One region of the Alcanivorax sp. P2S70 genome, then DNA from elsewhere that is predicted to be linked to it. Evidence: predicted binding sites of a transcription regulator. Region 1 holds the regulator's gene; each other region holds the start of a gene.
What was found. Region 1 encodes sigma-54, which starts transcription at its own class of promoters, with help from an activator protein. Its sites were predicted from a motif close to TGGCACNNNNNTTGCTNT; they were not measured.
Positions count from the first base shown of each region.

Region 1 (2,249 bases):
GAACGTGGTATTGGCGTACTCATCACCGACCACAACGTGCGTGAGACCCTCGACATTTGCGACACCGCCTACATTGTCAGCGCTGGCCACATCATCGCATCCGGTGACGCCGACACCATCCTCTCGAACCAGCAGGTGCGGGATGTGTATCTGGGGGCAGACTTTAGGCTGTAACAGCCAGGGCGAGTGAGCAGTTAACAGTGAACAACGGCGCGGAATAGTCCCGGGGTTTCCGAACGCCAGAAGCCGAACCAGGACCCCGGCCGCGGCCATCAAAGCCCGAAAAAATCAGCAAACCCGCCCGCGCAACATCAACGGTTCACCGTTCACTGTTAACGCTTCAGACTCCTACCACACAAGAACCACTGGCACAATTATTGCTAGAACAAGTTTGAAGCTGTTATTCTCGGGTTTTTGGGGATCACACCAATCCGAGCAGTATGAAGCCCACACTACAACTACAAATCGGCCAACAGCTGACCATGACACCTCAGTTGCAGCAGGCGATTCGCCTGCTGCAGCTGTCCACGCTGGATCTCCGGCAGGAGATCCAGCAAGCGGTTGAAAGCAACCCGCTGCTGGAACTGGCCGACGACTTTGGCGACGACGCCCTGCCTGAGCATGACGAAGATCGTCAGGAGATGGACGCAGAGCGTGATGACGCCCTGGAAGAATTTGTCGACGGCGAACCCGGTGTCGACACTGAGTGGGATGACGTCTACTCCGGCCAGAGCAGTGCCACCGCGTCAATCCCTGATGACGCCGATGACTGGCAGCAACGGCACACCGTGTCCGGCAATCTGCATGACCACCTGCACTGGCAGCTCAACCTGACCCCCATGAGCGATGTGGACCGACTCATCGCCATCACCATCATTGAATCTCTGGACGATCGCGGCTACATGACCGTGAGCATCGACGACATCGTCACCATGATGAATGTCCAGGAAGGGCTGCCAGAGGATGCCCACATCGAAGCCGACGAGGTACTGGCCGTTCAGCATCGCCTGCAGCAATTCGATCCGGTCGGCGTCGCCAGCATTAACCTGGCAGACTGCCTCGGTGTACAACTGCGCCAGCTGGAATCCGACACGCCTTTCCTGCCTTTTGCGCTGGCGCTTCTGGACCACCTTGAACTATTGGAAAAGCACGACTATGCCGCGCTTCGCAAGGTTCTACAGCTCTCCGAACAGGAACTGCTTGATGCCCTCTCGCTGATCCGCACCCTTGACCCGGCGCCAGGCGAGCAAATTGGAGAGAGCCAAGTCGATTATGCGGTGCCGGATGTCATCGTCCGCCAGCACCACGGGCGCTGGCAGGTCAGCCTGAATGACGACATCCTGCCCAAGGTCAATCTACAGCAGCAATATGCCGCCATTGCCCGTAAAACCAGCGGTGAAGATGGCCAATACCTGAAAAACTGCGTTCAGGAAGCCAAATGGTTCATCAAGAGCCTGCAAAGCCGCCATGACACCCTGTTGAAAGTCGCCACGCGGATTGTCGAGGTCCAGCAGGATTTCTTCGATTATGGTGAAGAGGCCATGAAGCCACTGGTACTGGCCGATATCGCCGATGCCGTCGAGATGCATGAATCAACCATCAGTCGGGTCACCAATCAGAAATACATGACCACACCCCGCGGCGTCTTTGAGCTGAAATATTTCTTTTCGAGTCACGTGGGAACAGATGGTGGTGGTGAGTGTTCCTCCACCGCTATTCGTGCCATTATTAAGAAGCTGGTCGCCGCAGAGAACCCTCGCAAGCCACTCAGCGACAACAAGCTAGCCAGCTTGCTGAACGAGCAGGGAATCAACGTGGCGCGCCGGACCGTCGCCAAGTATCGTGAGGCGATGAGAATACCGTCTTCCAGCGCCCGCAAGCGTTTGGTGTAGGTGCCTGGGACGGCCCACAAGCAGGTAAAGGAGCCAGCCATGCAAATAAATATCAGCGGTCATCACCTGGAAGTTACCGATGCTTTGCGCACCTACGTAGGCGACAAGTTCTCCCGCCTGGAGCGCCATTTCGACCAGATCACCAGTGTTCAGGTGATTCTTTCCCCGGAGCCCAAGACCCACAAGGCAGAATCTACTATCCACATCTCCGGGGCAGATCTGTTCGCCACCGCTGAAGCCGATGATATGTATGCGGCCATCGACAAGTTGACCGACAAGCTCGATCGCCAGATTCTCAAACACAAGGAAAAGGCCGTTAATCACAAACACGGCCACTAACCCGAAACGACCATTATG
Region 1 covers NZ_AXBZ01000014.1:12,032-14,280, reverse strand. The annotation lists gene lptB (LPS export ABC transporter ATP-binding protein) at 1-174, shown strand, start outside; gene Q672_RS23690 (RNA polymerase factor sigma-54) at 441-1,892, shown strand; gene hpf (ribosome hibernation-promoting factor, HPF/YfiA family) at 1,932-2,231, shown strand; gene ptsN (PTS IIA-like nitrogen regulatory protein PtsN) at 2,247-2,249, shown strand, end outside.

Region 2 (2,249 bases), on a different contig from region 1:
GCTCGGCAGTGATCGCAACCAGACCGGCCAGAGCACCGTTCAGCAGCATGGTCAGGTCAGCCTTGCCGAACAGGATGCGGGCAACGATCAGGGCGGCGATAGCACCACCGGCAGCAGCGGTGTTGGTGTTCAGGAATACCATGGCCACAGAGTGTGCGTTGGCAGCATCACCCAGCTTCAGTACAGAACCACCGTTGAAGCCGAACCAGCCCATCCACAGGATGAAGGTACCCAGAGCGGCCAGCGGCAGGTTGGAACCCGGAATCGCGTGAACTTCACCGTTCGGGCCGTACTTGCCTTTACGAGCGCCCAGCAGCAGAACACCGGCCAGGGCAGCAGCAGCACCCGCCATGTGAACGATGCCGGAACCCGCGAAGTCAGAGAAGCCCAGGTCGCCCAGGTTGTACATGCCGAAGACTTCAGCACCACCCCAGGTCCAGGAACCTTCCAGCGGGTAGATCACGCCAGTCATGACAACAGCGAAGATCAGGAAAGCCCACAGCTTCATGCGCTCTGCTACCGCACCAGACACGATGGACATGGCAGTCGCCACGAACACGACCTGGAAGAAGAAGTCAGAAGCACCAGAGTAAACGGAGTCACCGTCGAAGCCGTTCTCAGCAGAAGCGCTCAGCACCCCAGCCAGATCGAAGTCGGCGATGCCGCTCAGGAAGATGTCACCGCCGTACATGATGGCGTAACCGCACACCAGGTACATGATGCAGCTAATGGCAAACAGCGCCACGTTCTTGGTGAGAATTTCGGTGGTGTTCTTGGCACGCACCAGACCGGCTTCCAGCATGGCAAAGCCGGCAGCCATCCACATTACCAATGCGCCACACACCAGAAAATAAAAGGTGTCCATGGCGTACTGAAGTTCAAAGATTTGATTTTCCACAATGCAACCCTCCGGAAATGGAAGCGTGTTTTTCAAGCCCTGGCATGGGTCGGTTCAAAACACGGTAAAACTTAAATCGCGTCCTCACCGGTTTCACCGGTACGGATACGAATGGCCTGCTCAAGGGAGGTAACGAAGATCTTGCCGTCACCAATCTTGCCGGTATTAGCGGCTTTGGAAATGGCCTCGATCACCTGGTCCAGGCTGGACTCGGCAATCGCCACTTCGATTTTTACCTTGGGCAGAAAATCCACCACATATTCGGCACCCCGATACAACTCGGTGTGACCCTTCTGACGTCCAAAGCCTTTCACCTCGGTAACGGTGATGCCCTGCACGCCGATCTCGGAGAGTGCTTCACGCACGTCATCCAGTTTGAACGGCTTAATTACGGCAGTAACCAGTTTCATTTCATTCTCCTCAGCTTTCACCGCGTCCGGTGACGTCCGTTTCACTTTGAGCCCCGTTATGGTTCCCGATCCACAGTATGCTCGAACGCTCTGACCCAATTAGTGCACGACCCATGCCAGTTTTTGAAAATCATGCAAATTCAGGGGGTTAACCTGTGTCCCTGGCGTTGCCGCCGGGGAAAACGCGCCATTATAGCGCACCACATTGGGGCAGGCTCCGGTTTGGTGCAGCACGGTTCCGGGCGGCACTGTCGGTGCCCCAATCGCACACACCGTGCTACCATCGCCGACACATTACAAGCCGTGCCTGCCCTGACAGGACAATGCCGGAGTTCCCCATGCCTGACCAGCCTTTCATTGACCGCCTGATGGCCGATATCAGCCGCCGCCTGCCTACCGATCTGGGGGGGCTGCGCAGTGAAGTGGAGCGCAACATTCGCAGCGTGCTGGCCGAGACCGTCAGCCGTCTGGACCTGATTACCCGGGAAGAGTTCGACATTCAGCAACAAGTGCTGCTGCGCACCCGCGAAAAACTGGAAGCGCTGGAGAAACAGGTCGCCGAGCTGGAAAAGCCCTGATGCCCCCCGGGGGTGCAGTCGTGCTCCCACTTTGCTTTATTCCCTTGCGCTATTTTCGTTAGCGCAGAACTGTATTTCCCCTGTTGCAACTTGCTGCCTAAGCTGAAAAGACAACCCCCCTTTCTGGAGCCGGCAAGGCTCGCCAACCGCGTGCCCGGCGGCTCCCCGGTCCCGAATACCCTTTCGGGAGGAGGTGCACATGCCTGCGCGCAATCTGGAAGAGTATCTCGACAACAACGGCGTCTATTACCACTGCTATAACCACCCCCCGGCCGTGACGGCCTCGGAAGTGGCCCAGTCTGCCCATATTCCCGGGCGCCATATGGCCAAAACGGTGATCATGGATGTGGATGGCGATCTGAT
Region 2 covers NZ_AXBZ01000013.1:146,204-148,452, forward strand. The annotation lists gene Q672_RS23580 (ammonium transporter) at 1-898, opposite strand, end outside; gene glnK (P-II family nitrogen regulator) at 970-1,308, opposite strand; gene Q672_RS23590 (accessory factor UbiK family protein) at 1,647-1,886, shown strand; gene Q672_RS23595 (aminoacyl-tRNA deacylase) at 2,086-2,249, shown strand, end outside.
Region 2: a site for sigma-54 is predicted at 1,410-1,427, ahead of glnK (P-II family nitrogen regulator). Genes of this name have one in related genera too.

Region 3 (2,249 bases), on a different contig from region 1:
GCCGACCAGCACCGCGCCAAGCAGTTTCTTGCCGCACTCGCTCACCACCGCCTTCTTGTAAATGCCAGCGGTCTGATCCATGAACACGGTGCTGCGGCAGCCCGGGGTGTTGCCGTGCGCATCACCGATGGACGCGACATCCACGCCCATCAGTTTGAGCTTGGTGCTCATATCGGCACCCTGGAACGCTTTTTCGGCCTTGCCCATCAAGTGCTCGGCAGCAATTTCCGCCATCTGGTAACCCGGCGCCACCAGACCAAAGATACGGCCATTCCACAACGCCACTTCACCGATGGCGTAAACATCTTCATCTGAAGTCACACAGTGATCGTTGACGACGATACCGCCGCGCTCGCCCAGCTCCAGTTCGCAGGCACGACCCAGGGCATCCTGCGGACGGATACCAGCGGAAAAGACAATCAGGTCCGTTTCAAGATGCTTGTCTTCACCAAACACCATACGGTGTTTGCAGCTTTCGCCATCAATAATCTCCTGAGTGCCAGTGCTGGTATGCACAGTCACACCCAGTTCCTGAATTTTGTCTTTCAGCAGACCACCACCGAAATCATCCACCTGAACGGCCATCAAGCGCGGGGCAAATTCCACCACATGGGTTTCCAGACCCAGATCGTGTAATGCCTTGGCGGCTTCCAGGCCGAGTAGCCCCCCGCCGACCACAGCGCCGACTTTGCCGCCTTTACTGGCGGCAATCATGGCATCCAGATCATCGATGGTGCGGTACACAAAGCAATTATCGCGATCGTTGCCCGGGATCGGCGGCACAAACGGGTAGGACCCCGTGGCCAGCACCAGCTTGTCGTAAGCCAGGGTCTCACCGGTATTGGTGGTCACAGTTTTGGCAGCTCGATCAATGCTGTCGGCTCGGGTCTTGAGCTTCAGGGTAATACCGTGCTCTTCAAAAAAGCCCTGCGGCACCAGTGAAAGGTCATCGGCAGTCTTGCCGGAAAAGTAGCTGGTAAGCCCAACCCGGTCGTAGGCCGGCAGCGGCTCTTCACACAGCACGGTAACGTCGAATTGGTCACGGCCACCCTGGGCTACCAGCGATTCCAGATAACGCTGACCCACCATGCCGTGACCGATCAAAAGAAGTTGTTGCTTTGCCATAAGGCTCACCCTCGCGGTGCGTAACTGACACCCTCCCCAAAGCAACCCTTGTGCCAACTTTTTATATCATTGTTTTTACTGGTTTTTTTCAAATATAACCGAATACCCTACAGAAAATGTGCGTTCTTTTAATGCGCCAATGCACGACAAGGATGCACTTTTTAGTGCACCGAAATGTTCCATTTTCGCGCTCCGCATTTGCGCACCAGCACTAAGCACACTTTCCTGCCCCCTTCATCATCACACACGCTTCATCCCGGCCCTTTCATGCAGATCTCCCTGATCACAACAGCATCTCACTCCCATGCACTAACGCCGGAAGTCCCAGTCAGACACTCAATCTGTTCAACGATATTCGCGCCACATTGATTGTTGTCGCCCCAGCTACCAACTGTGCCGAGCAGCCTTCCCAAAGCACAGCCATAGCCCGACGACTGCGGGTATCGCATCCGGGGCAGCAAACAGGCAAACGCCCGCACAGGCTTCATTCTCATTACTGCGCCCCCAATGAACCGGAAAGCACACCTCAGGACAAATAAGAACGAGCGTCGACACCAATAGCCCTGCATAAGCAAGCCTTCTGCGCATGAGGGTTTTGAGGTAATCATCCACGGCGGCCCCCTGCCCCAATCGCGCCCACCTTTTTTGCACCAGCGGATAGCGCTTCGCGCCCCAGCTGCACCCCTCGAAACCTCGCATAATCACCAAAAATAATAAAAAACCTTAAATTTCAGCATATTAAAAAGTGGCACAACCTTTGCTTGGCATGCCACTGTCATCAACGCTGCCGTCTATGGAGTTACCATGAGCGCCGACAAGCTGAACCTGCTGAATTTCTCTGCGCCGCGCATCAGGTTGTTGCACCTGAGCTGGGTCGCCTTTTTTATTACCTTCGTGGTGTGGTTTTCCCATGCCCCGCTGATGGGTCACCTGCGTGAGGTATTTGACCTGACCACCGAGCAGGTCAAGGCCCTGCTCATTCTCAACGTCGCCCTCACCATTCCTGCACGGGTGGTCATCGGCTCCCTGGTCGACCGCTTCGGCCCCCGTATCGTGTTTGGCACCTTGCTGATGCTTGGCGCTCTGCCCTGCTGGGCCTTTGCCATGGCCAATACCTTCGAGCA
Region 3 covers NZ_AXBZ01000007.1:27,736-29,984, reverse strand. The annotation lists gene nirB (nitrite reductase large subunit NirB) at 1-1,125, opposite strand, end outside; gene Q672_RS19995 (NarK family nitrate/nitrite MFS transporter) at 1,930-2,249, shown strand, end outside.
Region 3: a site for sigma-54 is predicted at 1,164-1,181, ahead of nirB (nitrite reductase large subunit NirB). Genes of this name have one in related genera too.